Casimicrobium huifangae: one gene and its partner. Each later gene encodes a partner of the first gene's protein in a complex. Links are inferred from orthologs where the notes say so. Each region holds a gene or a part of one and is shown on either strand. Other genes may lie near its edges. The genes, in order: metK and groL.

Region 1 (15,985 bases):
GAATTCCTCGGCCACATGCTGCGCGGTGGTCGGGCTCACCTGCCCGAACTGGTTGGCAGACGGTGCGGCCACGCCTGCGGGCACGGCGCCATCGCCGGCAAACTCACGCAGCACCGCCTGCGCGACCGGATGCGACGGCACGCGCAGTCCCACGGTGTCCTGCCCGCCGGTGACAGCGTCGAGCACGTGCGAGGCGCGTTTGACGATAAGCGTCATCGGGCCGGGCCAGAACGCAGCAGCGAGCTTGTCGGCAGCAGCGGGCCACGACGCGGCCCATGCCTTTGCCGCCTCGGCCGACGCCACGTGCACGATCAGCGGATGGTCCGCGGGTCGGCCCTTCGCCGCGAAAATTTTCGCGACCGCGTCAGCGTTGCCGGCATCAGCAGCCAGGCCGTACACGGTCTCGGTCGGCAACCCGATCAGCGACCCGGCCCGCAGCCACGCCACTGCGCGCGTCACGTTATCGGCGGTAGCGGGTTCGATGAAGGGCGCGTTGGGTCGTTTCATCCGTGCTTCATCCGTAAAGGCTCGCTTCACCGGGTGGGCGGGTCTTGAAGCGCTTGTGCGTCCACAGGTATTGCGCCGTGTTCTCGCGCACCCGATCCTCGATGAAGGCATTCACCCGCCGCGCGTCAGCCACATCGTCGCCCGAGGGAAAGTTATCGAACGCGGGGTAGAAGCGCACGTCGTAGCCAGCACCTTTCGGTCGTTGCGTAGCGATCACTGGCACCACCGCTGCACCGGTCAGTTTGGCCAGACGCGAGACGCCCGTGATCGTCGCTGCATTGACGCCGAAGAAGGGAACGAACACCGAATCGCGCAAACCGAAATCCATATCAGGCAGATAGTAGAACGGAAGCCCCTCGCGCATGGCGCGGACGATGGGCTTCACACCCTCGGTGCGGGCAATGATCGTCGACTGCCCAAAACGAGTGCGGCCCTCAAGAAACATGCGATCAATGTCCGGATTGCTCTGCGTGCTGTAGATCGAACACGCCGAAGTATCGACCGAAATTCGGATCGCGCAGGCGTCCAGGCCAATGAAGTGCGGGCACAACCAAATCACAGGCTTGTGATTGGTGGTTTCGACGGGCCGCTGCTGCTCGCCTTCGCGAAAGCGCCGCCACTGCTGCTCATCGTGCAGCGTCACATATTGCCGGATGCGCTCACCGCTGGCGTTCCACAGAAAGCCATGCTCCAGCGCCGCCTGCACGTAGGCACGGAAGTGCCCGCGCGCGATGGCCTCGCGTTCGGCGTCGGACTTTTCCGGAAAGCACAAGCGCAGATTGGTCAGCGCCACGCGACGGCGCGATTTCGCCAGCCACCAGCCCAGCGTTGACAGCGGCCCGCTGACCGCCGCGATCAGCCGTAGCGGCACGAAGGCGAGCAGCTTGCTGCCAATGAGCGTGATTGCGCCGGCAAACGTCATGACGGTGCCCCTGCGCCAGCGTGCGCCTTGTAGCGGTTGTAACTCCACAGAAACTGCTCGGGTGCGATTGCAATCGCAGCCTCGACAGCCGCATTCAGCTCGCCAGCCGCCGTCACCACATCATCGCTGAACGGCGCCAGCGGCGTGAACACGATGCGGTAACCCGCGGCGTCGCGCAGGCGAACGCACCCCACCATCACCACCAGCGCACCGGTGGTTTTGGCGAGCTTCTGCACCAGCGTCATGGTGTACGCCGGCCGGCCAAAAAACGGTGCCCATACGCCCTCGCCGCCCTTGCCGGGATCGGGCACCTGATCGGGCAGCAAGCCAATCGCGTCACCGCGCCGCAGCGCCTTGAGCATGGCGCGAATGCCGCTCATCTCGGCCGGCTCCGACTTGATCTGCATGCGGTCGCGCCCGGCGCGCATCATCGGCTCGGCCCACGCCACGCGCGGCGGGCGAAACATCACGGTCAGCGGCATCTGGGAGCCAATGAACAGTGAAGCAATCTCAAACGTCGCCATATGCGGCGTCAAAAAAATCACGCCGCGCTTCGCCTCGTGCGCCGCAAGCACGGCATCCCAGCCGTCAACCACCTTCAAGCGCGCGAGCACCACCGCATCCGGCGTGCGCCACAGGCCCGCTGTCTCTACCGCCATGCGGCCAATGCCGGCCGCCGCCTGCGTCAGCGTCACCTGGTCGCCGTAGCCCGCCTGCGCGAGATAGGTGCGCAGCCGGTTGCGCATGCCACCCGAAAGCAGCATCAGTCGCCCCAGCGCACCACCAATGCGCGACTGCGTCGCGAGCGGGCGCCGCGCCAGCCAGCCGGCCAGCGCAGAGGCGATGCGTGAGAGGAACGTGGACAAGGCGTTGTGGTCTTTGTTGTTGGCTCACTGAACGGCCCCGTCCGGTCGGCGCCCGCCTGCAAGCTGCAATACAATTCTAGGTGGCGTCCGCTGAGTTATTCGACTACTTGCGGGGCGGGCGCTGGTGGCCTTGGCGCCGCGCGACCGTTCCGCTAAAGCGTCGCCGCTCGTGAAACCGCAGGAATCACCGGCTCGCCACAGTCGAACCGGTGTGATTTTTCAGGCAAAGGTTTACTCATGAGCGACTACCTCTTCACCTCCGAATCGGTCTCCGAAGGTCACCCGGACAAGGTGGCAGACCAGATCTCGGACGCCATCCTCGACGCCATCTTCAAGCAGGACCCGCGCTCGCGCGTCGCTGCCGAAACGCTCACCAACACCGGCCTCGTGGTGCTCGCCGGCGAGATCACCACCAATGCGCATGTGGACTACATCCAGGTCGCGCGCGACACCATCAAGCGCATCGGCTACGACAACACCGAGTACGGCATCGACTACAAGGGCTGCGCAGTGCTGGTGGCCTACGACAAGCAGTCAAACGACATCGCGCAGGGCGTCGATCACGCGAGTGACGATCACCTCAACACCGGCGCCGGCGACCAGGGCCTGATGTTCGGCTACGCCTGCGACGAAACGCCGGTGTTCATGCCGGCGCCTATTTATTACGCGCACCGCCTCGTCGAACGGCAAGCAATGCTGCGCAAGGACGGGCGCCTGCCATTCCTGCGGCCCGACGCGAAGTCGCAGGTCACCATGCGCTACGTGGACGGCAAGCCGCATTCGATCGACACCGTGGTGCTCTCCACCCAGCACAGCCCCGACCAGAGCGAGTCTCCGACCAAACTCAAGGCGAGCTTCTACGAGGCGGTGATCGAGGAAATCATCAAGCCAGTGCTGCCGAAGGAATGGCTGCAGAACACCCGCTATCTGGTCAACCCGACCGGCCGCTTCGTCATCGGCGGTCCGCAAGGTGACTGCGGCCTCACCGGTCGCAAGATCATCGTTGACACCTACGGCGGCGCCTGCCCGCACGGTGGCGGCGCGTTCTCCGGCAAGGACCCGTCCAAGGTGGACCGCTCGGCCGCCTACGCCGCGCGCTATGTTGCGAAAAACGTGGTCGCCGCTGGCCTCGCCAAGCAGTGCCAGGTGCAGGTGGCCTACGCCATCGGCGTCGCCAAGCCGATGAACGTGACGGTCTACACCGAAGGTACCGGCGTGATCTCCGACGAAAAGATCGCCGCGCTGGTCAACGAGCATTTCGACCTGCGGCCGAAGGGCATCATCCAGATGCTCAACCTGCTGCGCCCGATCTACGAAAAGACTGCCGCCTACGGCCACTTCGGCCGCGACGAGCCGGAGTTCACCTGGGAAGCGACGGATAAGGCAGCAGCGCTTCGCTCAGCAGCTGGGCTGAAGTAACTCGCAATTCGTTCGGCAACAAAAGAGGACGCGCGAGCGTCCTTTTTTTTGTTTTTGCGGTCTTACCGCTACACGTTAAACAGGAAGTTCAACACGTCGCCATCCTGCACCACGTATTCCTTGCCTTCGGCGCGCATCTTGCCCGCCTCCTTGGCGCCGTGTTCGCCCTTGTACTGGATGAAATCGGCGAAGCTGATGGTCTGGGCGCGGATGAAGCCCTTCTCGAAATCGGTGTGGATCACGCCTGCGGCCTGCGGCGCCGTGTCGCCCTTGTGGATGGTCCAGGCACGCACTTCCTTCACGCCAGCCGTGAAGTAAGTCTGTAGCCCAAGCAGGTCGTAACCGGCACGGATGACGCGATTCAGGCCCGGCTCTTCAAGGCCGAGGTCCTTCAAAAACTCCATCTTGTCGGCGTCGTCCATGTCACCGATTTCGGCTTCCATGTTGGCGCAGACGGCCACGACCGGCGCCTTTTCTGTTGCGGCGTAGGCAACCACGGCCTGATAGTGCTTGTTGTGCGCAAGGTCGTTGGCGTCCGCCACGTTGGCCACATACATCGTTGGCTTCGCGGTGATCAGCGTGAGCTGCTTGAGCACCGCTTTCTCTTCCGCGTAGAAGTCAATCGAGCGCACCGCCTTGCCCTGATCGAGCACCTTCTGGCACTTCTCCAGCACGCCCATCATGCGCTGCGCTTCCTTGTCTCCGCCCGCGCGGGCGAGCTTGCTGTACTTGAGGATCGCCTTTTCCACGGTGGCCAGATCGGCCAGTGCCAGCTCGGTGTTGATCACCTCAATATCATCAATCGGCGAGACCTTGCCCGCGACGTGCACCACGTTATCGTCCTCGAAGCAGCGCACCACATGGGCGGTGGCGTCGCAGGTGCGGATGTTGGCGAGGAACTGGTTGCCCAGGCCCTCACCTTTCGACGCGCCCTTCACCAGACCAGCGATGTCCACAAACTCCACCGTGGCTGGCACCACCTTCTGCGGCTTCACGATGTCCGCCAGCTGATTGAGCCGCTGGTCCGGCACCTCCACGATGCCGCTGTTCGGTTCGATGGTGCAGAAGGGATAGTTCTCCGCAGCGATGCCCGCCTTGGTCAGCGCGTTGAAAAGAGTGGACTTGCCGACGTTCGGAAGCCCGACGATGCCGCATTGGACAGCCATGATATTAAGGCGCTTTGTTGAGTTGTTTCGATAATTGTAGGAGTTGGGCCGCGCTGCAAGGACGAATGACGAAGGACGAGTGACGAAAACGCGTTACGCTCCCGGTCATCACTTTTTCGTCCTTCGTCATTGGTCATTCGTCCTGCGCAGCAAATGAACATCCTCTACCTGCACGGCTTCCGCTCCAGCCCGCAATCGATGAAGGCGCGGCTGATGGCGGCACACTTTGCAGCCACGTCCCACCGCTTTGTGTGCCCGCAGTTGCCCGCGAGCCCGGCGGCTGCGATGGCGCTGGCGTGTGAGTTCATCGAGGATCGAGGCGATGCGGCGCGCGACTGGGCGCTGATTGGCTCCTCACTCGGCGGCTACTACGCCACCTGGCTCGCCGAGCGCTACGGCTGCCGCGCCGCGCTGTTGAACCCCGCCGTGCTGCCCGCCGACGACCTCGCGGGTTACGTGGGTGAGCACACGATGTACCACTCCAGCGAACCCTTCGAATGGCGCGCCGAACACCTGCAAGAACTGCTCGATCTGCGCATCGAACACATCACGCAACCGGAACGCTACTTCCTGCTAGCCGCCACCGGCGACGAAGTGCTCGACTGGCGCCAGATGCGTGACCACTACCCCGGGGCTCGGCAGCACATCATTGAGGGGAGCGATCATGCGATTGGTGAGTTTGCGGCGTACGTTGTAACGGTAGCCAATTTCTGTGTCGAAGCAATTCGGTGAATGCGGTTAGCTCTTTGGTCGCGTTGCAACCTGGAGTAGTAAAGACAATGCTTCTGTGGCGCCCCCATCTGGATGGTTGTACTTGCCCAACGCTTATCGACTGACCTTGTTGTAAAGTGAACGTCTGATGAACCAGAATTTCTTTATGCGCATTTGCACCTCAAGTCGAGCTCTGACGGCCCTTGCAGCGCTGCTCGCCACGAGTGGAGCAAGCGCATTGACAGTCACCACTGAACCCGCGCAACTCGTTGCGTATCAACCATTTGACGTTGTTGTTCAGTATTCGCGGGAATACTGCATCGCGCGAGCCAGTCCAATCGTTGCACAAGCTACTACCGAATCGTCGCTTGCTGGAAGCAAGACGGTAACGATTGTTCTGTCGCATCTGGACGTCACGGACCCGGTTGTCTGCACTCCGCGATCATCCTCCCGAGTTCGCGTCCTGGGGCTTCCGCCGGGGATGACAACTTTGCAAGTCGGGATAACGCAAACCATCTGGGCAGCAGTACTTGTATATCGGTCCGCTGTTGCCGAATCGGGCGAAGCAACCCTCTCTGTACCGACCAGTTCAAACACGCCAGTAAAGGTCATGACGATCAACGGACCGAATGGAGCGCCGTTTTATCTATCAACGGTCGATGCGCAGAATCTGTCCGGCTCCGGGTCCCTTTTGCCTTCCAGCGGCGCTGAGTCCAATCCCTCCTTTTACGGATGGTCCGCATTGCGCTCCCCTGTGCCATCCGCAGCACAGCGTCTGTACAGTTTGAAATACGCAAGTCCGTCGCGGTTTTTCTATACGACGTCAGTCGCAGAACGAGATGCGCTGCTGCGGGTTGGTTTCGTTGAGCAGGTGGCGCCGTCGTGGGGGCCAATTTACGTGCTCGCTGCGACTAACGGCGCTTGCCCGTTAGGCTCGACGCCAGTGCGCCGGTTGTTCAATCAGGCAGACTTTCTGCATCGATATGAGATGAACGTTGACACGATATCGATGCTCGCTGCTAACGGTTACGTTGACGAGAACATAGCGTTCTGTTCGCCTGCGCAATAGTTTCAAAGTAGCACGCGCCTTGGCGCACTGGTCGGAACGCTTGCGGGTCCGCCGAATGGCTGCGCGCTACGGGTATCGCGCCGTCGTCACCCGGGGCAACTTGGCCAGATCACAGTGCAGCGCAACGTCGGCGAATGCGGCGGTGCGCAAGAGACTGGGAACGCTCTCGCCCTGATCGTAGCCATGTTCAACCATGAGCCAGCCGCCCGGCGCGAGATGCCGGTGCGCGCCTATTGCGAGCTGGCGATAGCTTTCGAGGCCGTCCACCGCGTCGGCGAGGGCAACGGTGGGCTCGAAGCGCAGATCGCCCTGGGTGAGATGGGCGTCGCCCGGCACGATGTAAGGCGGATTGCTGACGATGAGGTCGAATTGCGCGCTGGCATCGAGTTCGGCGAACCAGTTGCTTTCGACGCAGCGGACGTTGCCGGCCCCAAGCGCAGCGGCGTTGGCACGCGCCAGTGCGAGGGCGTCGGGCGACACGTCAAGCGCGGTGACGTGCGCTTGCGGTCGCTCCAGCGCCAGCGTGATGGCGATGCAGCCGGTACCAGTGCCGACATCGAGAATGTGGCCGCTGAAATCGGCGGGCAGTTCGGCGAGCGCCAGATCAATGAGCAGCTCCGTCTCCGGCCGTGGGATCAGCGCGGCGGGCGAGCAGGCGAAATCACGACCGTAGAACTCGCGGTGGCCGATCAGGTAGGCGATAGGCTCGCCGGCAATTCGCCGTTCGATGAGCGCGTTGAAGTGCATGGTCGCGTCTGCGGGCAGCGTTTCGGTGTCGCGAGCAACCAGCCAGGCGTGCGCGTTCGCCGGTCGCGCGTGACCGAGCGCGTGCGCGAGCAGCATCCGCGTTTCGAGGCGCGGCAGGCGGTTATCTGGCAGGGCGTCGCGGATGGTTGGCACGATGTCTAGTGAGGCAACAGCTTTTTATCGTAAACCGCATTAGTATTGGGCTCGTCGCAATAAAATAGCAAATGTCGACTTTTTATCATTTCACGCACAAAGCCGAGTCTGGATGGGCTTTCTGCTGTCGAGTTGATAGACACTTTTGCTCTACCATCGATTTTTTCTGGTGCCCAAGTCTCTTGCGCAATTGATCCTGCGCTACGCATGACTTGTACGTCATGCGCCGTGCGTTCATGGTTCGACGGGCTCACCACGAACGGAAATCTCATCGAGCCGGTTCGTCAAATCACCGCACCATCTTCCAGCATCTGCTCCACCGCACCGCGCGCGGCATGGGCAAAGTCGTCGCCACCGGACGCGTAGATCACCGAACGTGACGCGTTGATGACGAGGCCGGTGCCTTTGCTGTCGCGACCCACGGCGACGGTGGCCTTCATGTCGCCGCCCTGCGCGCCAACGCCTGGCACCAAGAGCGGCATGTCGCCCACGGCCTTGCGCACATCAGCAATCACCTGCGGCACGGTCGCACCGACCACGAGGTTGATGTTTTTGTTCGCATTCCACTGCGTGGCGGCGAGCTTGGCGACGCGCAGGTAGAGCGGTTCGCCGTCGAGCATCTGTTCCTGCAAATCAGCGCCGCCAGCGTTCGACGTGCGGCACAGCAGGATGGTGCCGCGATCGGCGTACTTGGTGAACGGCGCGATGGAGTCACCACCGAGATACGGGTTCACCGTCACCGCGTCGGCGCCGTAGCGCTCGAAGGCCTCGATGGCGTAGAACTCCGCCGTGCTGCCAACGTCGCCGCGCTTGGCATCCAGAATCACCGGGATGCCGGGATAGCGGTCGTGGATGTAGTCAATCGTGGCGGCGAGCTGATCCTCCGCCGCCACCGCCGCGTAGTGCGCGAACTGCGGCTTGTAGGCGCAGACGATGTCGTGCGTGGCATCAATGATGGCCTTGTTGAACGCAAAGATGGCGTCGGGCCGATTGAACAGGCGCTCGGGCAGGCGCTTCTTCTCCGGGTCCAGCCCCACACAGACCAGCGAGCGGGATTTTTTCCAGGCGGCGTCAAGTTTTTGTTGGAACGTCATTGCGGTTCCACCGAGGACGAGTGACGAATGACGAATGACGCAAAGCGTGGCTTGCGTGTCTCTGCGTAGTTAAAGGTTCTGCATGTGCCAATCGCGATCACTTCTATCCCTCTTCTCAAAAAAAGGTGGCCGAGCTTTGCGTCCTAGCGACCGCCGGGAGCGTCGTCATTCGTCCTTCGTCCTGCGCCGTCAGGCGCTCTCCATCGAAGCCATTTGTTCAGCCTGATACTCCGACCGTAGCGCGTCCACCATGTCGCCGATGTCGCCGTCCATGATCATGTCGAGCTTGTAGAGCGTCAGGTTGATGCGATGATCGGTCATCCGCCCCTGCGGGTAGTTGTAGGTGCGGATGCGCTCGCTGCGGTCACCCGAGCCGACGAGCGACTTGCGCAACCCAGCCTCCTTGGCATGCGCCGCTTCACGCTCGCGCTCGAGCAGGCGTGAGGCGAGCACTTCCATCGCACGCGCCTTGTTCTGGTGCTGCGAGCGGCCGTCCTGGCACTCCACCACCACGCCGGTCGGGATGTGCACGATGCGCACCGCCGAATCGGTCTTGTTAATGTGCTGCCCGCCAGCGCCGGACGCGCGAAAGGTGTCGATGCGCAGGTCGGACGGATTGATCGTGATGTCCTTCACCGGATCGGCCTCGGGCAGAATTGCCACGGTGCAGGCGCTGGTGTGAATGCGACCCTGCGCCTCGGTCTCCGGCACGCGCTGCACGCGATGGGTGCCGGACTCAAACTTCATGCGCGAATACGCGCCCTGGCCCACAATGCGCGCGATCACTTCGCGGTAGCCGCCGAGTTCGCTCTCGTTGGCTGACACGATCTCCACCTGCCAGCGCTGGCGCTCGGCAAAGCGCGTGTACATACGCAGCAGATCGCCCGCGAACAGTGCGGACTCATCGCCGCCGGTACCGGCACGGATTTCGAGGAAGATGTTGCGCTCGTCGTTCGGGTCCTTCGGCAACAGCGCAATGGTGAGCTCCTTGTCGAGGCGATCAATGTCGGCCTTCGCGGTCTCAATCTCCTCCTGCGCCATCTCCTTCATATCAGGATCGGACAGCATCTCCTGCGCGGCGGCGAGATCGCCCTCGCGCGACGTGAACTCCTTGAACAGGGCGGCGACCGGCTCCAGATCGCTGCGCTCTTTTGACAGCGCGCGAAAGCGGTTCATGTCGTTGACTACCGCCGGATCGGAAAGCAGGCTCTCCACCTCAACCAGACGGCGGTCGAGCTGTTCAAGTTTGACGCGGAAAGTGTCTTTCATGACGCAACTTAGTCGGCGAAACGCCGGGCAAAAACGGAAAAAGCCACGCGCAACACTACTTCATCCGGAAACCGGGATGACGAAGCAGGTGGGCGTGGCTACAGGTGCATTTGTTGTGATTTTAGGTCACAGACTCCGTAGGCTCGCCGATACCGCGCACTTGCGGGGCCGGGTTCGCCCGCGAATCAACCGTTGCTCCAACATCGGGGCCACCGCCCTGTAACGCCGTAGGGCGGAACGCTAGCGGTTCCGCCGAACGCAGCAGCACAGCGCCATCCGACTATGACCGCACGACACAGCATACGGCGGGACCGCTAGCGTCCCGCCCTAGGTCTTACAGGACATCTGGGAGACACGCCTAGCGTCATCAATATGATGATATGATGCTTTATATGCGAACCACCCTTAACTTAGCCGAAGACGCATTCCACGTCGCCCGCCATCTGGCTGATCGCGAGAAGTTGTCGTTGGGTGACGCCGTTTCCATCCTCGTACGGGCGGGCGCTCAGGCCCGCGCGTCGGCCCCGTCGGCAACGCCCCCGCTGCGCGGTCGCTTCGCATTGTTGCCCGCTCGCGACGAAGTCATCACGGTTGAGCATGTACGCGAATTGATGGAGCGCGAAGGTATCTGACGTGGCCAACCGGACGACAGTGCGTCCCACCAACGCGGTACGCACTGAGGCACGGGAACCGGACGCCCGCTACTTGCAGCCGTCGCGCTGCCTGCTTGACGTGAATGTCTGGGTAGCGCTGTTTGACGATGCGCACGTCGCTTCAGCCCGAGCCAACGCCTTCATCGAAATACCCGGCATCCGCATCGCAACCTGTCCGCTGGTTGAGAACGGCGTGATTCGCGTGCTCAATCTGCCAAGCTACGGGCGCCGCGGCGCGCTCGGGTTGCAACGCGTGCGCGAGCAGCTCAAGCACGCGTGCAAGTCACTCGATCACGAATTCTGGGCGGACGACGTTTCGCTGCGGGATGATGAGGTAGTCGATTTCAACCGCGTGCACGGACACCAGCAAATCACCGACCTTTACCTGCTTGCACTGGCAGTGAAGCACGGCGGCACGCTGATGACGTTTGACCAGAACATTCCGCTGGATGCCGTGCGGGGTGCGGCGTCTCACCACCTCGTCCAGCTTTGAACGGGACGACGGACGAACACACGCAGGGAGAACAACGCATGTCAAGGCGAGCTGCGATTCTTCTCATGATGTCACTTGCTCTGGCACTTGCAGCTTGTGCGCCGGTTGCCACCAATCCGCCAGCTCTTCCTGGTAGTTCCAGGGATCACGCTGAGCTGCAGGCCATCAAGGTGGCAGATCAGGAAGATCGCAAGCCCGGCCCGAATATCGATTGGTCCAAGGTAGGACAGCGGGATCGCGACCGCCTCAAGCGGGTGCGCGAATTGGTGGCCACTGGCGAACTGAGAACTGCAGTGGACTTTTTCAATGCAGCGCTGGTCTGCCAGCACGGCCCTGATCTCGCCGACATCCGCCTTGCCCACGCACTGGCAACGATCAGCGCGACCATTGATGCGACTGCGACCAGCGCGAACTGGCTATCCGCCGCATCCTGGGATCGGCTGCTGATGAGAATGGGCAAACCGCAGTGGTATGGCACGCAGTTCACACGAGCCAAGACTGCCGACGCGCGCTGGGAGCTTTACGCAATTGACGAGACGGCGGTTACTGATGAAGAGCGCAAGCGGCTTGGTGTACCCACGCTTGCAGAGGCCAGACAGCGAGCTGAAAAGCTGAACCAGAAGTAGGCGAGCAGGCCATTACGCCTTCGCAAACTCCACCCGATGCCTGATCCAGCGTTCCAGGAACGCGGTCTTGTTGAAATCCGGATGCTGCTCGATTTTCGGTGCGGCGTCGCGTGCCGCCTCGACCAGATCGATGTCTTCCTCGATATTGGCGTAGCGTAACGACGGCAGGCCCGATTGCCTTGGGCCGAGCAGTTCGCCGGGACCGCGAATACGCAGATCCTCGCGGGCGATGGTGAAGCCGTCAGTGGTTTCGTAGATCACTTTCAGGCGCTGCTTGGCGGTGTCGGAGAGTTTGTCGGTGAACAACAGGATGCAGGTGGATGCAACGCTCCCGCGCCCTACGCGACCCCGTAATTGATGCAATTGCGCCAGGCCAAAGCGCTCGGCATGCTCAATCACCATCCAGCTTGCATTCGGCACATCGACGCCAACCTCGATCACCGTGGTCGCAACCAGCACCTGAACGCGATTGGCGGCGAAGTCCGCCATGATCGCGGCCTTCTCGTCGGCCTTCATGCGCCCGTGCAGCAGCGCCACGCGCACGTCGGGCATCGCGGCAGTCAGCTCTCCATGCAGCGCGGTGGCGTTCTGCAACTCAATGTCCTGTGACGCCAGCTTCTCGCTTTCCTCAATCAGCGGACACACCCAGTAGGCCTGGGCTCCAGCGCGCACGGCGTCGTGAATGCGGCCAACGATCTCGTCACGCCGCTGCTCGCTCACCAGTTTGGTGGTAATCGGCTGCCTTCCGCCCGGCAGTTCGTCGATGACGGACACGTCGAGATCGGCGTAGTAACTCATCGCCAGTGAGCGCGGTATGGGTGTCGCGCTCATCATGAGCTGATGGGGCGCCAGCACGCGGTCCGTGTCGGCCTGACCGCGACTGCGCAGCGCCAGCCGCTGCTCAACGCCGAAGCGATGTTGCTCATCGACCACCACCAGCCCCAGTCGCGCGAAGTTCACCTTCTTCTGGAACAGCGCGTGGGTGCCGACGGCAATGTGCGTTTCGCCGCGCCTGCAGGCGGCTTGTGCTGCTTTGAGCTCGCCTGCCGGGAGGCTCCCCGTAAGCCAGGTGATGGTCACGGGCAGTTCGGCCAGCCAGTGGCTCAGCTTGTTGAAGTGCTGCTCCGCGAGCAGTTCGGTCGGCGCCATGAAGGCCACCTGTTGCCCGGCCTCTACCGCCGCGAGCGCCGCCAGTGCGGCGACGACCGTCTTGCCGCTGCCGACATCCCCCTGCAGAAGCCGCGTCATCGGCTGGCCGCGCGCCATGTCCTGCAAGGCCTCGGTCAGGGCCCGCTCCTGCGGCGCCGTCAGGCGAAACGGCAGGCGTTGCCGTAACAGGGTTGACAGCAGGCCAGAGGCGTTGACCGGCGCTGCGTGCTCCTTTGCGAGCAGCGCCTTGGCGTCGCGCAAGGCCATCTGTTGCGCCAGCAGCTCATCAAACTTGACCCGCCGCCACGCCGGGTGGCTGCGGCTTTCCAGCGCCATCGCCGATTCGCCGTTGGTAGGCAGGTGCAGCGTAGTCAAGGTCTGCCGCCATCCCGGCAAGCTAGCGGCCGCAATGATGTCGCGCGGCAACAGGTCGCGCTGCCAGTCCGCCACACGCAGCGCCTTGCTCGCCAGCGTGCGCAGCGCGGCCTGCGGCACGCCGGCGGCGGCCGGGTAGATGGGCGTCAGGCGACGCGAGGGGGAATCTTTGCCGCCTTCTTGACGATCTTCGCTGTGATCGCTGCCAGCGACCTCCTCCGCCTTTTTGAAGACTGGATGCACCATTTCCAGGCCGTAGCGGCCATCGCGGACTTCGCCGAATACGCGTGCGCTGGCCCCGATCTTCAGCGCCTGGGTGATGGACGGATAGAAGTTGAAGTAGCGCAGCGTCAGCCGTGGCGCGAAATTGTTGCCACCGTCGTCGCCCTTTGCGCGCAGCAGCGCCACGAACTGGCGGCGAGGCCGGAATACCGTCTCCGAATGCTCCACCACGCCTTCAACAACCACCGATTCGCCTGCCACCAGTTCGGCAATCGGTCGCACCCGCGTCTGGTCTTCATAGCGCAGCGGAAAGTGCAGCAGCAGATCGCGCAAATGCTGAATGCCCAGTTTGGCGAGCTTGGGTCGCAAAGCGGGGGGCAAATACGTCTGATCAGGGGCGTCGGCGGCGGTCACGTAACGAGTGTAGCGACAGGGCGGTTGTGGCGTCCCGGCTTAGCACGAATGGACGATTGCGCGCGCCGCCGAATCCGGGTAGAACCAGATGCGCCAGATGCATCAAACAGCAATACCGCGCTGCACAGCAGCCACAACACATCAACGTCACAGCCAGCGAGACCTCTCCCATGTTGCGTTCACTCCTCGCCACCGTCCTGGTCGGCGTCGCGGCCCTGCCGCTATTTATCCCGACGGCAACCGCCGCCGACCTGCCGGCGCTGGCCGAAACACGGCCGAGCAACGGCAGCAACGACATCGACGAACAGCAGATGTTCCTCTTCCGTGCCAAGGGGCCGGTCGACGCCAAGACCTTTGTGGCGCATGTGTTCTGCGAGGTTGAAGGCGTGCGCTCGGTTGACAACGTGCGGCCCGTCGGTGGTAACCGGCGTATCGAAGTGTTGCGTGCGGCAGGGATCAGCAACACCGAAAACTGGATTGCGTTCCGCTGCACGCAAAACTTCCCGAGTGGCGCCGACGTCACCATTCGCTGGGATTCGCCAACGGCCAACACCAAGCAGGCGGTTGAGATCATGCGCTTCAAGGTGCGCTCCGGCGACTGGCTGGAGGTGAATTGCAGCCGCGAGAACAAGGACGCCGGTTGCAACCCGCTGTCAACGGTCCGCGTCGGCTTCCAGCGAGCGATTGACCCGAAGGATTCGGCACGCTTCCGGTTGCGCGACGATGCGGGCAAGCTCTACGCGCCCAAGCAGGATAGCGACGACAGCGACGGCATCACCTTCGGCAAGTTACCGCCGGAAACCCGCTTTACGCTGGTGCTGCCACCGAACCTGAAAGAAGCCGGCACCAGCACGGCGCTGACCGTCAAGCGCACTTACACCGTGCGAACCGGCGCCTATCCGCCACTGGTGAAGTTTCCGCGCAGCTTCGGCATTCTGGAGCGGCAGGCCGATCCGGCGTTGCCGATCACGGTGCGCAATCTCGAGGCCGGTACGGCGGGGGCCGGCACCGCCGCCATCGTCCGCAAGTTGCGACTGACCGGCGAGCAGGACATGATTCGCTGGTACGCGCGAACACTCGGCTTCCAGCAGAGCGATCGCTCCATGGATGATGAGGAGTCGGACTACGCCGACTTCGGCGAACGCCCGAAGGGTGAGGACGACATGCGCGGTCGTTCCCTGCTCAAGGGCAACGCACAGGCGCAATCGCTGCCGCTACCCAAGCCGGGCGGACCGAAAGAGTTCGAAGTGGTTGGATTGCCGCTTGCGGAACCGGGCTTGCATGTGGTCGAAGCAGAATCAACCGCCCTTGGTGCCTCGCTGCTGGAGAAGAAGGGCGCGATGTACGTGCGCACGATGGCGCTGGTGACCAATCTGGCCGTACACGTCAAGACCGGGAGCGGCGGCGCGTTCGTCTGGGTCACGCATCTCAACGACGCTAGCGTGGTAGCAGACGCCACTGTGCGCATTCGCGATTGCAAGGGCGTGGAATTGGCGGCCGGCAAGACTGATCGCGAAGGCACGGCACGGCTGACGCCGAAGGCAACGAAAAACAAGGAGTCCTGCCCGAGCTTTGTCTTCGCGCAGGCAGGTGACGACATCGCCTTCACCCGCAGCGACTGGACGCGCGGTATCGAATCCTGGCGCTTCAACCTGCCGTGGGAGTATGACTACGAGGGCGACGGCAACAATGCGAAACAGGCCTTCCACACCATCCTGCCGCGCAATCTGCTGCGTCCGGGTGAGACCGTGCACATGAAGCACTATGCACGTGACCTGAAGCGCTTTGGCACCGGCGCCCCTGACATCGGCAAGTTGCCGAAGAATCTCTCAGTGGTCAACGAGGGCAACAACCAGCGCAGCACCCTCTCGCTGGACTGGAACGCGCGCGGCAATGCGATGACCGAGTTGCGTCTGCCGGGCAACGCCAGGCGTGGGCAGTATCGGGTGGAAATTAACGGCCGCACCACGGCCCGTTTCACGGTGGCGGATTTCCGCTTGCCCGTCTACAAATCGGAAATCAGCATTCCCACGGCCAATGTGGTGGGCGGCGACAACGCGAATGTCGATGTGCGTCTGTCGTTCCTGTCGGGCGGTCCGGCCAGCGGCGATATCGTCACCGTGCGTTCGC
Region 2 (15,967 bases), 3.3 Mb from region 1 along the record:
CGTGTTTGTAGCACGCGGCGCCGGATGTCAGGACCGGAGCAGGCTACGATCATCTTTTCTCAAAAATGCCCATCTGATATGGGCTAATAGCGCATTTTCATCGAAAGTCGACTTTCGCAATTTTCCGCTATGAACCCTTATGAAATGGTAGTTTCATTAAAAAGCCAATATGACGATGCCCTGCCTTCCGGCTTGAAACGTCGCCGTCGCTACCTATAATTAGCACTCATCAGGGGCGAGTGCTAACAATCGGATTTCTCCGCAGTTAGCGCTCGCTACGGTTGCATCCTCTACGCAGGTTGCCAATCGTCCGCCAAGGCCCGATGCGGCTGGCGGATGCCTCCGATTTCAAAACCCGAGAATTGTTCAAGGAGAACTCTTCATGTCACTGAAACTTCGCCCCCTGCACGATCGCGTGATCGTCAAGCGCCTGGAAGAAGAGCGCAAAACCGCGTCCGGCATCGTGATCCCGGACACCGCCACCGAGAAGCCCGACCAGGGTGAAGTGCTCGCCGTTGGCCCCGGCAAGCGTGACGACAGCGGCAAGCAAAACGCGCCGGACGTCAAAGTGGGCGACAAGGTCCTGTTCGGCAAGTACGCCGGCCAGACGGTCAAGGTGGACGGTGATGAACTCTTGGTCATGCGCGAAGAGGACATCATGGCTGTCGTCACCAAGTAACTCGGGCGTACGCAACCGATTGCTTCGGCAATTCCAGATTCAAAAACTAATCAACGAACCCAATTTCGGGCGCCGCGAGCCGGGATGAGCACAAGGCGCCGTTGACCGACGTGTACTGATGTACACGAGGTCGACGGCAACGCAGTGATCGCCCGGCGCAGCAAGCCCAGGAGAAAAACATGGCAGCTAAAGAAGTTGTATTTGGCGGTGACGCACGTGCCCGCATGGTTGAGGGTGTGAACATCCTCGCCAACGCAGTCAAAGTCACGCTCGGCCCGAAAGGCCGCAACGTGGTGCTCGAGCGCTCGTTCGGCGCCCCGACGGTGACCAAGGACGGTGTCTCGGTCGCCAAGGAGGTCGAGCTCAAGGACAAGCTCATGAACATGGGCGCGCAGATGGTGAAAGAGGTTGCATCCAAGACCTCCGACAACGCTGGTGACGGCACCACCACCGCGACCGTGCTGGCCCAGGCCATCGTGCGCGAAGGCATGAAGTTCGTTGCCGCCGGCATGAACCCGATGGACCTCAAGCGCGGCATCGACAAGGCGGTCACCGCCCTCGTCGCCGAGCTGAAGAAGGCCTCGAAGCCGACCACCACCAGCAAGGAAATCGCTCAAGTCGGTTCGATCTCGGCCAACAGCGATGACTCGATCGGCAACATCATCGCTGACGCGATGGAAAAAGTCGGCAAGGAAGGCGTGATCACCGTTGAAGACGGCAAGTCGCTCGAGAACGAGCTCGACGTCGTCGAAGGCATGCAGTTCGATCGCGGCTACATTAGCCCCTACTTCATCAACAACCCGGACAAGCAACTGGCGTTGATGGACAACCCCTACATCCTGCTGCACGACAAGAAGATCTCGAACATCCGCGATCTGCTGCCGACGCTGGAGCAAGTGGCCAAGGCTGGTCGTCCGCTGCTCATCATCGCTGAAGAAGTCGATGGCGAAGCGCTGGCAACCCTGGTGGTCAACAACATCCGTGGCATCCTGAAGACCGTTGCCGTCAAGGCCCCGGGCTTTGGCGACCGTCGCAAGGCCATGCTGGAAGACATCGCCATCCTGACTGGCGGCACCGTCATCAGCGACGAAGTTGGCCTCAAGCTCGAAAGCGTCACACTGGCTGATCTCGGCCAGGCCAAGAAGATCGAAGTGGGCAAAGAGAACACCACGATCATCGACGGCGCCGGCAAGGAAGACACGATCAAGGGCCGTGTTGCCCAGATCCGCAAGCAGATCGACGAAGCGACCAGCGACTACGACAAGGAAAAGCTGCAAGAGCGCGTGGCCAAGCTGGCCGGCGGTGTTGCGCTGATCAAGGTTGGCGCTGCGACCGAAGTCGAAATGAAAGAGAAGAAGGCCCGCGTTGAAGATGCGCTGCACGCAACCCGTGCCGCCGTTGAAGAAGGCGTGGTCGCCGGTGGCGGCGTTGCGCTGCTGCGCGCCCGTCAGGCTGCTGGCACGATCAAGGGTGACAACCACGATCAGGAAGCCGGCATCAAGCTGGTGCTGAAAGCGATCGAAGCGCCGCTGCGCGAGATCGTTGCCAACGCCGGTGGTGAGCCGAGCGTGGTGGTCAACGCCATCCTCGCTGGCAAGGGCAACTACGGCTTCAATGCCGCCAACGACACCTACGGCGACATGATCGAAATGGGCATTCTCGACCCGACCAAGGTCACCCGCACCGCGCTGCAAAACGCCGCATCGGTCGCAGGCCTGATGCTCACCACCGAAGCCATGATCGCCGAAGCGCCGAAAGACGACGCACCGGCGATGCCTGGTGGCGGCGGGATGGGTGGAATGGGCGGCATGGGCGACATGGGCATGTAACGAGCTTCGTCTCCGGGCGCATTGCTTCGTTGCGCTCGACCTCGCGTACGTCAAGTACGCGTCGGCCGAGCGCGCCTCGCACTGCATCCCGGATACTCGCTCGTTGGCTGCTCCAGCCAACCGTAGCAAAACAAAAGGCACCTTCGGGTGCCTTTTGTTTTGTTTGTCGTCAGCGAAACAGGACCTTGGCGCAGCTAAACTGGTGCGGTACTTGCCTCTTTCTGTTCATGCTGCCTCGTTCATCGCTCTTTCGTTCCCTGCTGCTGTCACTTGCGGTGACATTTGGCCTGCTGTCTGCCGCCCTGGCCGGTCCGGTCCGTGACGGCAATTACGCCGGGCAGCTGCAGTGCAGCGCGGTAATCGGCAACCCGTCGAACGCTGGCTGGTCGTCGCCCGTTGAATTGCAGGTGGTGGGCGATACCGTGCTGTGGCAGCGTGGCAATGGGCAGTTCAGCGAGTCAGCGCAGGTGCGTTGGTCACGCGGTGGCTTCGAGATTGACGCGCTGGGCGCGTGGTCGCCCGCCTCGCGCAAGCAGGGGCGTTGGCGTACCGTGGGCTCGCTGCGACTGGAGGGCAACGCAGTCGCCGGTGCCATGCGGCAGATTTCCACGGCCGGGGACCAGGTATTCCGGCAGTGCAGCGTGAACATCCCAGTCACGCTCGCCGCTGCCACCCGCGCCGCTCCGCCAGCACCGTTGCCGCAACCGCCGCATGATCCAGTGCGCGCGCAGGCGACCGAGGACTGTGCGTGGAAGGGTGGAGCTGCGTGCGCAAACATGCTCAATGTCGAAGCGCGGGCACAGGCGAGTGACGCCAACGGCAACGCCGCAGCCGCGCGGGCGGGTGGGGATCAGCGGCGTCCTCCCGTCGGCAACGCAGGTGCTTCGGGCGCGGTTGTGGTCCCGCAACCGGGTCCGGCAGTTGTGCCGCAAGCGCCGCCGACCATGGAGCCGCCAATCACACCGCCTTCGTCAGGAGTGACCGCCAGTAGCGCGCCGTTTGCGCAGCCGGGAGCGACGCCGCAGCAGTCACCGGTCTCGACGAGCGTCGCCGATGCAACCCCCACGCCGGTGCCCGGCGCGGCGAATCCCTCGTTCCCAGTGGCAACGACGGCGGCAGACATAGGCAGCGCCCGTCGCTACATCGCGGCGGGCACCTTTGGCAGTTACTGGATCATTTGGGTGATCGTCGGCGCGGTACTGACGTTCTATCTGCCGCTGTCGTTCCTGCTGGCCAACCCGGCGGGCGCGATCAGCCAGTTGAGCTTCATGAACCTGCTCGACATCTTCAACCGTACCGGCAAGATCCGGCCCTACGCGGCCGAGGCACAGTCGTGGGCGATGATGGGTCTGTTCGGCGTCGCGATGCTGGTGACCGGCCCGCTCATCATCTGGTTCAACGCGGGGGTGCCGTGGGTGCACGGCAAGGATGGCGCCAATACGACGATCTGCTGCGTTGAACGACCTGAGTACACCGACGACAAACGGTTCGCCATTGATCTCTATCGTGACGACCCGTTCCTGCCCTGGTACATGATCAAGACGATCCTCACCAGCAAGGCCAACGGCCCGTGGAAGCTGCGTGTGCTCGACATCGAACGCGCGCAGTTTGTCGATCTGCGCGGCTTTGGCAAGACCGAAGATCAGGGCTCGACACTGGTGCTGGACCACAATGAAAAGTACCTGAAGACGCAAACCAGCGCTGATCGTTTGCGCATCATGGTCGAACGCGAACCGGTCGTGGTGGTGGACATCCCGGCCTCCGGCGTCGGCCTTCGTCGCTGGCCGACCAATGAGGGGCAGCAGGTCTCGCCTTACACTGTGATCAAGAAGGGCGGCAACGTCACCTATGAGGCGCAGGACGCACTCCGTCGTGGTGTTGCCGCATTCCCGGTTGCCGACGTCACCGACGCTGGTGCCCGCACACCGCTGTTGCTGGCACGCGAGAAGCCGGACAACGATGGTCTGCTCGGTGCGCTGAAAGGGCTATGGAGTCTGGTCGCCGACTGGGAGCGCTTCGCCTGGGTCGACGCCAACACCGGGCAAGTCAGGAAGACGGTCACCCTGTTCGGCAATGCCCGTCACGCCGGCAGCACGCCGGATGGCGGCGCGCATGTCTTCGTCGCGACTGGGGGTTATCTGAAAGTCGTCCGTACGCCGGAGCTGCGTAGCGGCGACTGATTCGCGCCGTCGCCGGCCAGATTGGCCCGGTGTTTCGCGAAAGGCGGAACCGGGCGAGCGGGCCGTAGCAGCGCGACGTACACTGAACCCATGCGCAAGCTGAAGTCACCTTCCCGCCGCCACGTCGAGGCCGAGCTTGCCGTGCTCCGGGCGTTGCCGCAGGTGCTCAATGTCGCTGCGCTCGAGCGTGGTGAAGCGCTGTTGACCGGTTATCACGGCGACTTGTCGACCGACGAAACGCTGTATGTGCTGCGTCTGTGCGCCTCCGGTTGCCAGGCAGCAGGACGCTGGCTCGAAGGCCTCCAGTTTGCCAGGCGCGGGCTCGATCTGGCGATTCGCGAACATAAAGCACGCGACAAGATTCCGCTGCTGGCCATTAGCGGCAATATCCACCTATTCCTGCAGAATTTCCACCTTGCCATTCGCGCCATGCGCGAAGCAATCACCATCGCCGAGCAGGAGCACCTGCCGGACGAGCAGGCCAAATTGCTGCAGAGCCTGGGACCGATGTACGCTCAGCTGGAGCAGCATGACACCGCGCTGTCGCTGTTCGAACGGGCCTGTGCGATCGCCACCACCAAACCGCTCGCTGCGGTTCGTACGGCGGCGCTCAACAACATGGCACGCGAGTATTGCGCGCTGGGGCGTCTGGATGAAGCTGCCAGCAAAATCGACGAGGCGATGACCATCGCGCAATCGCCCGTGTTGCGTGAATGGCTGCCCAACCTGCTGCATACGCGTGCCGAAGTCGCTGCCCGCCAGGGCCGATTGGCGGATGCCGTGGTTGACGCTGATGCGGCTGCCGTGCAGTTGCGCAGCCGCCGCAACGTTCATTCCTTGCTGCGGGTATTGATCGATAACGCGCGCTGGCTGGTCGCGCTTGGTCGTCATGATGACGCTCGCGCCCGGCTGGATGAAGCTGCCATGCTGCCCGCCGATCCGTCGCTGCACGCGATGCGTGAAGACGCCGCGCTGGCCCGCGTCCAGCTCGAACGCGATGCTGGCGATGTCGATCGCACGATGGATGCCGTTACCGACTTTCTCGCTGCCCGAGCCGACGCACATCGGGTGCATCTGGCAAGCCAGCGTATCGCCGTACAGTTTGTCGAAGAAGTGGAACGCACCGAGGCGCGCGGGCGTCGCGAGTCGGCAGCGGTCAACGAACTGACTTTGCGTCTGATCGAAACTCAGGCCGAGGCGCAGAAAATGGCGCGTCAGGTGGCGCGTGACCCGCTGACAGGAGCGCTCAATCGCGTCGCCTTCGAGGCGGCGATTGGCAAGCTGGCCGGCGGTCCGCAGCAACCGGTGGCGTTGATCATGATCGATGTTGACGACTTCCGCGCCATCAACGCCGAGCGCGGCCACCTCGCCGGCGATGCCGTTCTGGAGGGTGTTGTCGAGCGCTTGCGGCAGGCGCTGCGTGTCAATGACCTGATGGGGCGTGCTGGCGACGATGAATTTCTCGTGCTCTGTCCCGGTGTCGGTCCGCGCATCGCAGCAGCGATTGCAGCGCGGGTGTTGACCAAAGTTTCGGAGAGCCCGGTGGTGCATGACGGCAAGGCGATCGCAGTGACCGTCAGCGTCGGTGTGGCCTGCGCGCATAGCAAGGCGCTGGCGACGCTGCCCTATTTGTTGAAGCGGGTTGATGCGGCGATAAGGCGAGCCAAGCAGGCCGGCAAGAACCGCGCAGTGACGGTTCGGGTCAACGACTGACCCAACCGACGCCAGCCACGACGGTGGTTGCTTTCGCAGCGTGTAGCATGCGCCTTCGCATCCACTGTATCTGCGATTGCCGCGACTGCGTCAATGGCTGCTGACTCGCGCTGACCATCATGCCTGCCCCAAACCTGCGACCACTGGTGGTGGATCTCGACGGAACACTCTGCCGCACTGACACCCTGTGGGAGACATTTTTCGCGGCTTGGCGGCGGCGCTGGTGGCTGCCGCTGGCGGTGCCGCTCTGGCTACTGCGTGGGCGCAGTGCGTTCAAGCGACAGCTCGCATCGATGGCGTTGCCGGACTTCCCCAGCTTGCCCTGGAACACGGCAGTTGTCGATGCCCTGCGCGACGCGCGTGCGGCAGGGCGCACCACAGTGTTGGCCACGGCTGCCGATGACCTCGTGGCGCAAGCTTGTGCTGCTGAGCTCGGCCTGTTTGACCGGGTGATCGCGTCCGACGGCATACGCAATCTGAAGGCGCATACCAAGGCGGAACGACTGGTGCCACTGTTTGGCGAACAGGGCTTTGACTACATCGGTGATTCCCGCGCTGACCTCGCTGTATGGCCACACGCAGCGCAGCGCTTCACGGTGTCATCGCTGCTGCCGGCGGGCGGGCAGCGGTTGCCGGGTACACCCGCCGCAGGCGGTGTCGGTCGTTGGCTGAAATTGCTGCGCGTGCGGCATTGGGTCAAGAATGTGTTGGTCTTCGTGGCACCGCTTGCCGCTCATCAGTGGGCGGTGGCGGCGTCCTGGCACGCTACTTTGCTGACATTTGCCGCCTTCTGTGCTGTGTGTTCATCCATCTACGTGGTGAACGACCTGTTCGATCTCGCATCCGACCGGGCGCACCCAAGCAAGCGGAGACGGCCATTGGCGGCCGGGGATCTGCAACTGGCGCCTGCAGCGTTAGCGTCCGGGGCGCTGCTCGCTGGTGGTCTTGTGCTGGCCTGGTTCGCCGGATGGGCCGCCGTCGCGGTGATCGGTGCCTATGTGCTGGTGAACGCGGGCTATACCAGCTGGCTCAAGCGGTTGCCGGTGTACGACGTATTCTGTCTGGCTGGCCTCTACACGTTGCGCATTGTTGCTGGTGCGGTGGCAGTTGGCGTGCCGCTTTCGGCATGGCTTGCCGCGTTTTCCGTATTCGCGTTTCTGAGTCTGGCACTGTTGAAGCGGGCAGCCGACATTGATCGTCTGGCGCCTGACCAGGCGCTGCCCGGCCGTGGTTACACGGGGCGAGACGCAGCCTTCGTCAACGGTTTTGGTGTCGGGTCAGCGATTGCCGCCTGTCTGGTGCTCGCGCTTTACGTGGCGAGTGACCAGGTCAGCACGCTATACGGCGATCCGCTGTGGCTGTGGGGCATGGTGGCGGTAGTGCTGCTGTGGCTCGCCCGGATGTGGCGTCTGGCGATGGCGGGCCTGATGGACGATGACCCGGTATTGTTCGCCACCCGTGACGCGGTCTCATGGGGGTGCGCACTGGCAACCGGGGTCTGCGTTGTGCTGGCGGTTTAGCCAGCTGCGGCGATTTGCAGGCCGACGCGACAACGGCCGTTGTGAGGTCACAACGGCTGCAAGGCTGGTGAGCTTCTAGTGCACGGTGCGCGCAGCGAAAAAGCCGTTGCGATCAATGCTGCGCACCCAAAGCGTCAATTCCCGGTCACCGCGCATGACTTTCAGCGGGACTCGGACGCCTGCTTCGCCGCGCGCCCACACTGCGCGATAGAACTCAGCCAGCGTTTTGACGGCGGTGGGCCCGACGGCAGCAATGATGTCACCGCGCTCCAGCCCGGCCCTGTCACCGGGGCCATCCGGAGAGAGGCGACCGACGTTGACACCATCTTCATCCTCGAACGTCGTGATGCCCAACCACGGCCGCTGCGCACCCTTGCGCTGGCCGGTTTCAATCAGCTCATCGAGGATCGGTTTCAGGATATCGACCGGTACGAACATGTTGCCGGGTATGCCTTTGCCCTTGCCGTCGGCATCACGAACAAACAGCGAGCCGACGCCTACCAGCTTGCCCGAAGGCTCGATCAGCGCCGCGCCGCCCCAGTCGGCAATCGGCGGAAAAGTGAAGATCGCACTGTCGAGCAGATATTCCCAGCCGCCGGTGAATTCGCGGCGGGAGGTAACAAAGGCCGGAGCAATGTTGCCGCGCGCACCAGCAGCGAGCACGGCATCCTTCTCCTTGAGTGCCCTGGCGTCGCCCAGCACGAACGGTTCGCCCTGTGCTGGTGCCAGCAGACGCACGAGGCCTAGCCCGGTCTCCTGGTCGAAACCCGCCACTTTGCCGGGAAGCCTGCGGCCCTTGTGGTCGGTGATTTCCACTTCATCGGCCTCCATGATGAGGTAGCCGATGGTGAGCACGAGACGCGGCGACAGCAGCACACCGTTGCCTTCACGCTCGGCACCCAGCGTGGCATTGCTCCGGGCCGACGGCGCCGCCAGCGTCCGCAGCTTCACTACTCCCGAGATCGCCTTCTCGATAACCTCCGCGCTCATTTTGTCGGAGAACTTTTCACCCGTCGTTATGTCCTGGGCGAGCGTGGCAAACGCCGCAACAATCATCGCCAGCGTGGCAAAACCTGCGAACAAAGTGGTCAATCGGCGCATCGTCTCGCTCCTTGCTGCATCGGTGAACGACAAACCCTGGCCGTGGCCATAGCGTTGCTTTTCGGGGCAGAAACACTGCAGCACGGCTTGCCTGCCTAAAATACTCGCATGAATCAGGCCAATACCGCAACCGAAGTTTCTCTGTCGGTCGCCGAAAGCACACAAACGCCCGTAGCGACAGCGCGGCAACCGCGCAAGCTGCCGTTCTCGCTCACGCGCGAGGGCAAACGCCTGCGCAACATTGTGGGTGCCGCAGTCACCGATTTCGGCATGATCAGCGAAGGCGACCGCATCATGGTTTGCCTCTCGGGCGGCAAGGACAGCTACACACTGCTCGACCTGTTGCTCGCGCTGCAAGTGGTGGCGCCCGTGAACTTTGAACTGATCGCTGTCAACCTCGATCAGAAGCAGCCGGACTTCCCCGAGCACATCCTCCCGCAGTATCTCGAACAGCTCGGCGTCAATTTCAAGATTGTTGAATCGGATACGTACTCCATCGTCACACGAGTGCTCGAGGAAGGCAAGACCATGTGCTCGCTGTGTTCGCGGCTGCGCCGCGGCATTCTCTATCGCACCGCGAAGGAGTTGGGCTGCACCAAGATTGCGCTCGGACACCACCGCGAAGACATCCTCGAAACCTTCTTCCTGAACATGTTCTACGGCGGCAAGCTCAAGGCAATGCCGCCCAAGCTGGTCTCCGACAACGGCGAACACATTGTCATCCGCCCGCTCGCCTATGTGCGCGAGAAGGACATTGTGAAATACGCGAAGGAGCGCGAGTTCCCAATCATCCCCTGCAACCTTTGCGGCTCACAACCCAATCTGCAGCGCGCCGTGGTCGGCCGCATGATCGAGGACTGGGACAAGAAATTCCCCGGCCGCGTCGAAACCATGTTCCGCAGTTTGCAGAATGTGGTGCCGTCGCATCTGGCGGATTCGAAGCTGTTTGATTTTCAGGGGCTATCTTCCGTTCGTGGTGAGCCTGTCGAACCACACGCACTGGCGCAGTTCGACGGTGGCGACACTGCCTTTGACGTCGATCCCGAAATTGAATCAGCCATGCAGCGCGACGCGGTGCAGGCGCAGACCGACAAGCCCGTGTTCGCCGCGGTCTCGGCGCAATGAGCGCATCAACCGCGAATCTGACAGACGTCCTCATCGTCAAGGGCGCCTGCCCGCACGACTGCCCGGACACTTGCGCTCTGGAATATCACGTTTCCGATGGCAAGCTGGTCGACGTCAAGGGTTCGTCGACGCACAGCGTCACGGCCGGCGTGCTGTGCACCAAGGTCGCGAAGTACCCGCTGCGTACCTATCACCCGACCCGAGTCAAAACACCGCTCAAGCGCGTTGGCGCCAAGGGTGAAGGCAAGTTCGCACCGATCTCGTGGGACGAGGCACTCGCGACCATAGCGGACAAGTTCAGGTCAATCATCACGGACCACGGGGCCGAGGCGATCCTGCCGTACAGCTACGCCGGCAACATGGGCATGCTGCAGTACGGTTCGATGGATCGCCGCTTCTTCCACGTCCTCGGCGCTTCGCAGCTCGACCGCACCATCTGTGCGAGCGCCGGCGCGGCCGGCCTCACGGTGACGCTGGGCTCGCGCCTTGGGACCGACATTGAGGCCTTTGCACACAGCGAGCTGATCATCCTGTGGGGCACCAACCCGATCACGTCGAACCTGCATCTGTGGAGCCGCTGTCAGGAGGCCAAGCGGCGCGGCGCCCGGCTGATTGCGATTGATCCCTATCGCTCACTGTCGGCCGAGAAGTGCCATCAGTGGTTGCCAATCAAGCCCGGCACCGACGCCGCGCTGGCGCTGGCGATGATGCACGTATTGATTCGCGACGACCGTCTCGATCACGAATACATCGCTCGCCACACCCTCGGCTTTGGGCCGCTGAAAGAGCGTGTCGCCGACTGGACGCCAGAGCGTGCCAGCGCTATTTGCGGTATTCCGGCGGCAGACATCGAAGCGCTCGCTGCAGCCTATGGGGCCACGAAGAAGGCCGCCATCCGGCTCAACTACGGCATGCAGCGTCACGGTGGCGGTGGCATGGCGACGCGCACGATTGCCTGCCTGCCGGCGTTGACCGGCGCGTGGCGCGAGGCGAGCGGCGGCCTGCAGCTCTCTACCTCGGGCGCTTACCCGATGAATCTGGGCTATCTTGAGCGACCGGATCTGATGCCAAAGCGCGGCGGTAAGCTGCCGCGCGTGGTGAACATGAATGCGCTCGGCGATGCGCTGACCGTTACCAACGATCCACCGGTCAAATCGCTGTTTGTCTACAACTCCAATCCCGGCGCGGTTGCACCCGATGGCAACGTGGTGCTGCGCGGCCTCGCCCGCGAGGATTTGTTCACTGTCGTGCACGACGTGTTCATCACCGATACCGCCCGCTTCGCCGACATTGTGCTGCCGGCGACGACCTCGCCCGAGCACGACGACATCAACCGCAGCTACGGTCACTACGATCTCGTCATCAACCGGCGTGCGATTGCTCCGGTCGGCGAAAGTCTGCCCAACACCGAGCTGTTCCGTCGTCTCGCGCGGACAATGGGTCTCACCGATCCCTGCTTTGGCGAGGACGACGAGTCTCTGATCCGCCATGCCTTCGACTGGAATCATCCTTCGCTCGCCGGCCAGTCCTTCGACGCACTGGAACGCGACGGTTTCCTGCGTCTGAACTACCCGAAAAAGGACGGTTTCATCACCCCGTTTGCCGATGGCGGCTTTGGTACGTTGTCTGGCAAGTGCGAGTTCTATTCGGAAACCTTGGCCAGTCGCGGCCTTGACCCGCTGCCAAACTACGTGCCACCGCACGAAGGTGACGCGAGCGACGTGGCGAAGGAGTTCCCACTGGCACTGAACACGCCGCCGCTGCGCAACGCCATGAACAGCACCTTCGGCAACATTGACGAATTGATGGCCGGCTATGGCGCGCCGACGTTGCAACTGCACCCTGCCGACGCGCAAGCCCGCGATCTCACCGACAGCCAGCGTGTACGCGTGTGGAACCGCCGCGGCAGCATGCAGCTCACCATGCGGCTGAGCGAAAACACCCGGCCGGGCGTCGCCACCATTCTCTGGGGGCACTGGCGCAATCATCCCGGCGCCGATGGTTTCGTCAACGATCTCACCAGCCAGGCGCTGGCCGACATGGGCGGCGGCGCCACGTTCTACGATTGCCGGGTTGAGGTGGCTGCGCTATAAGGCTGCTTTCCGCTCTCGACCTCTTCACGAGCTTGCGCCATGCCCTATGCCCTTGGTGTAGTTGATCTGCTTATCGTCGTTTTCTTCGCCACGCACGTGCTGCGCACCGGGCGCCCCTGGTACTGGATCATGATCATGACGATGGCGCCGTTTCTCGGCAGCCTGATTTACTTCATCAGCGAGTACCTGCCGGAGATGCGCTATTCACGCGGCGGCCGCAAGGTATTGCGTGCAGTGGAGGCCGCCGTTGATCCCAATCGGGCAATGCGCGAGGCGGAAACCGAATTCGAGCGCTCGCCGACGGCTGCCAACCGCGCTGCGCTGGCGGCTGCACTGTCCGCAGCCGGTAGCTACGACGAAGCCATCAAGCATTACGACGAGTGCGCCAGTGGCAGCTACGCAAAGGATGTGCATTTCGTGCGCAGCCTTGCTGCCACCAATCTGCTTGCAGAGCGCTGGTCCGCTGCGCGAGCCAGCTACGAGCGCCTCTTCGCCCTCGGCAAGGATGCGCGGCAGCCGGACGACGATCTTGGCTACGCCTTTGCGCTTGCGCGTCTGGGCGATGGCAGTGCCGATGCGGCCTTCCAGCACGCCGTCACCACCGCCAATGGCCCGGTGGCCCGTTGCCGCTATGCGCAGTATCTGGACGAATCGGGCCGTCGCCGTGAAGCGCGCGAACTCTACGAGCAGGTGGTCAAGGAAGGCCGCCTCGCGCCCGCCCACACACAGGATTTGCACAAAGCCTGGTACAGGCTGGCCGCCGATGCCCTGAAAGCGCCGTAAGGATCATGGCCGATTCCACTACCAACGGCGTCAAAGCAGGATTTCTGTCATGGAAAAAATAGTCAAGACCGACGCCGAGTGGCGTGCCCAGCTCACCCCGGAGCAATACCGAATCACGCGCAAGCATGGTACCGAGCCCGCGTTTTGCGGCGGCTTCTGGGACCACGACAAGACTGGTGTCTATCACTGTGTCTGCTGTGACTTGCCGCTGTTCGCCAGCGACAGCAAATTCGATTCTGGCACGGGCTGGCCCAGCTACTTTCGTCCGACGGTCGCTGATCATGTCACGATGCACGAGGACAACAGCTTCGGCATGCGGCGAACAGAAGTGCTCTGCGCCCGCTGCGATGCCCATCTGGGCCACGTATTCCCCGACGGGCCGAAACCAACCGGACTACGCTACTGCATCAACTCCGAGGCCCTGCAGTTTGTAGAAACTGCGCCGGGCTGAAACCGAGGGCCGTAGCGGCCCTCAATCCAATGCAGAATCAGGCCGCCATTCCAAAACGGATGCGACCATCGTCACCGACGTTACGTGTGAGCCGCCCAATTCGCCAGCCGTGATTTACGTGCGCTACCGCTTCGGCGATGGCGAAGAAGAGCTGGTGATTGTCGAGCTTGCGGCGGAACAGCGTGGGGATCAGATCTGCTGCGGTTTTTGGACTTTCGGCGACGGCGCCGTAGAGCTCGTTCATGCGGTCTTCGTGGTGCGTCTCCAGCGCTTGCACGCGTGTCGCGATGCCACTAAACGGCAGTCCATGCGACGGCAGCACCAGGGTGTCGGCTTCGCAATACTTGAATGCCTGCAACGAACTCACGTAGTCAGTCACCGGGTCAGCAAGTGGCGTCACCGGCCACACATTGATGTTGGTGGAAATCTTCGGCAGCAGCATGTCGCCACTGATCAATACCTTCAACTCTTCGCAGTAGAAGCTCAGGTGCTCCGTGGTGTGACCGTAGCCACCGATCGCTGACCAGAACTTGCCACCCATTTCCACCGTATCGCCCGGCATGATGCGGTTGCAGCATGGCGGGCGCGTGGGCACGCCAAAGCTGTAGGTGTTGCCGCGATTGGCCGTGACATCAATCTGTTCTTCGGTCAGGCCGTGCGCCCGGAAAAACGCCGCCAGATTGCTGCGCTGATAGGCGCCACTACCCTCAGCCACGCTGTGCGCAGCGAGCAGTTCAGTCAGACTCATTTCCACAATGATCGCGCCCTGCGAGGTGGCGAAGTGCTCAGCCAGCCATTGCGCGTTGCCCAGGTGATCCGGGTGATAGTGGGTCACGACAATGCGCTTGAGCGGCTTGCCGCCCATCGTCTGCGCAAAGTGCTGTTGCCACAGCGCCCGCGTTGCATCGACGCCGAAGCCGGTATCGACCACTGTCCAGCCATCGCGCGGGTCGTCCGCACTCGCGGGTTCCTCGATCAGCCAGAGATTGATATGGTCGAGCGCGAATGGCAGCGGCATGCGGATCCATTTGATGCCGGGTGCGATGTCGATGAACTCGCCGGGTGCGGGCGGCGCAGCGTGCGGGAAGGAGAGTGCAGCAGTCATGCAGCCGATAGTAGCCGAATCGGTCGTCGGTTGACGTTAACGTCAACTTATCACGACACGATCAGGTGCGTTGCCATAAACTCCATGCATGCCAGAACCCATTGCTACTGCGCCCGGCGCACCGGCGACCGCTCGTCGCGAAACCTTCACCATTACCGAGCTCGCTGATGAGTTTGCGCTTACCACGCGCGCCATCCGCTTCTACGAAGACCAGGGTCTGCTCGCGCCGGAGCGGCGCGGCACGCGGCGCCTGTACACGCCGCGCGAGCGGGTGCGGCTGAAGCTGATCCTGCGCGGCAAACGGCTTGGCATGAGTCTGGCCGAGATCGCCGAAATCCTTGATCTTTACAAGGCGGACAACAGTGAGCGCTCGCAGCTCGAGAAATTCCTCGAAGTGCTGGCGCGACGTCGCGACATGCTGGAGCAGCAGCGCGAGGACATTGATGTCGTGCTCGCGGAAATTTCCGCGATTGAGAGGGACTGCCGCAAACGGTTGAAAGCGGCTCAATAAGCCAACCGTGTTCGGGCTGCGCAGACGCGGTCGACGACGACAGAATTTGAAGTTACGTTGACGTAAACGTCAACGTGTCGTCTAGAATGCTGACATGCTGACTGCGCAAAAAACAACCGATATCCTCAACATCCTGCAGGCGCAGGGCGCAATGCGGCTGATCGGTGCGCGCGTGACGGAGGTTGACGAAGGCGTGGTCGAGATGGAAGTTGACTTCAAGCCGGAGCTTTCGCAGCAGCACGGCTACTTCCATGCCGGCATCATCGCGACGCTGGTCGATACCGCCGGTGGCTGCGCAGGAGCCACCATGATGCCGCCCGGCAGCGGTGTGCTGACGGTGGAATACAAGCTCAACACGATGGCGCCCGGGGACGGCGAAAAACTGCGTGCCCGCGCCGAGGTCATGAAGTCAGGCCGTACGCTGACCATCACTCAGGGCAAGGTGTGGGTGATGAAAGACGGGAAGGAGACGCTCTGCGCCATGATGCAGCAGACGCTGATCGCACTGCCACAGAAATAGCACTCTGTAGGAGCGGTTTTGCCGCGACCTGCTTCGCCGCCGCGTTCGAATGCGGTCGCGGCAGAGCCGCTCCTACAGGAGGCCACCATGCAGTTCCCGCAACTCAAGTTCGACCTGGGCGAAGATATTGACATGCTGCGCGACAGCGTGCATGCGTTCGCGCAGGACGAGATCGCGCCACGTGCGGCCGAGATCGACCGCGACAATCTGTTCCCGATGGATCTATGGAAAAAGATGGGCGATCTGGGGATTCTCGGCATCACCGTGCCCGAGGAGTACGGCGGTACCGGGCTCGGCTATCTCGCGCATGTGGTGGCGATGGAGGAGATCAGCCGTGCCAGCGGTGCAGTGGGTCTG

Evidence for each region.
Region 2: the proteins of metK (region 1) and groL are in contact, whole or in part, in a cryo-EM structure (PDB 8P4O), measured with the Escherichia coli proteins. The link is inferred for Casimicrobium huifangae from one-to-one orthologs.

The regions. Positions count from the first base shown.
Region 1 is NZ_CP041352.1:598,841-614,825, reverse strand. What follows is about bases 1,768-4,623. They hold metK (methionine adenosyltransferase), read left to right. Parts: upstream 1,768-2,532; coding sequence 2,533-3,714; downstream 3,715-4,623. Other genes in these bases: ychF (redox-regulated ATPase YchF), read right to left, coding at 3,783-4,623; FKL89_RS02785 (lysophospholipid acyltransferase family protein), read right to left, coding at 1,768-2,295. In the rest of the region: FKL89_RS02795 (L-threonylcarbamoyladenylate synthase), read right to left, coding at 1-507; FKL89_RS02790 (lysophospholipid acyltransferase family protein), read right to left, coding at 515-1,429; more of FKL89_RS02785, read right to left, coding at 1,426-1,767; more of ychF, read right to left, coding at 4,624-4,880; FKL89_RS02770 (YqiA/YcfP family alpha/beta fold hydrolase), read left to right, coding at 5,034-5,612; FKL89_RS02765 (hypothetical protein), read left to right, coding at 5,740-6,660; prmC (peptide chain release factor N(5)-glutamine methyltransferase), read right to left, coding at 6,727-7,560; pyrF (orotidine-5'-phosphate decarboxylase), read right to left, coding at 7,845-8,654; prfA (peptide chain release factor 1), read right to left, coding at 8,844-9,923; FKL89_RS02745 (hypothetical protein), read left to right, coding at 10,316-10,555; FKL89_RS02740 (PIN domain-containing protein), read left to right, coding at 10,557-11,069; FKL89_RS02735 (hypothetical protein), read left to right, coding at 11,135-11,695; ATP-dependent DNA helicase RecG, read right to left, coding at 11,708-13,855; FKL89_RS02725 (alpha-2-macroglobulin family protein), read left to right, coding at 14,026-15,985. UniProt on the Escherichia coli protein: Catalyzes the formation of S-adenosylmethionine (AdoMet) from methionine and ATP.
Region 2 is NZ_CP041352.1:3,945,723-3,961,689, reverse strand. Bases 346-3,183 are described here. They hold groL (chaperonin GroEL), read left to right. Parts: upstream 346-858; coding sequence 859-2,508; downstream 2,509-3,183. Other genes in these bases: FKL89_RS17885 (hypothetical protein), read left to right, coding at 2,736-3,183; groES (co-chaperone GroES), read left to right, coding at 389-679. Outside these bases: more of FKL89_RS17885, read left to right, coding at 3,184-4,688; FKL89_RS17880 (tetratricopeptide repeat-containing diguanylate cyclase), read left to right, coding at 4,779-6,401; FKL89_RS17875 (UbiA family prenyltransferase), read left to right, coding at 6,521-7,921; FKL89_RS17870 (S1C family serine protease), read right to left, coding at 7,997-9,022; tRNA 2-thiocytidine(32) synthetase TtcA, read left to right, coding at 9,131-10,147; FKL89_RS17860 (molybdopterin-containing oxidoreductase family protein), read left to right, coding at 10,144-12,240; FKL89_RS17855 (hypothetical protein), read left to right, coding at 12,280-13,023; peptide-methionine (R)-S-oxide reductase MsrB, read left to right, coding at 13,073-13,474; FKL89_RS17845 (MBL fold metallo-hydrolase), read right to left, coding at 13,512-14,579; FKL89_RS17840 (MerR family transcriptional regulator), read left to right, coding at 14,668-15,090; FKL89_RS17835 (PaaI family thioesterase), read left to right, coding at 15,185-15,610; FKL89_RS17830 (isovaleryl-CoA dehydrogenase), read left to right, coding at 15,698-15,967.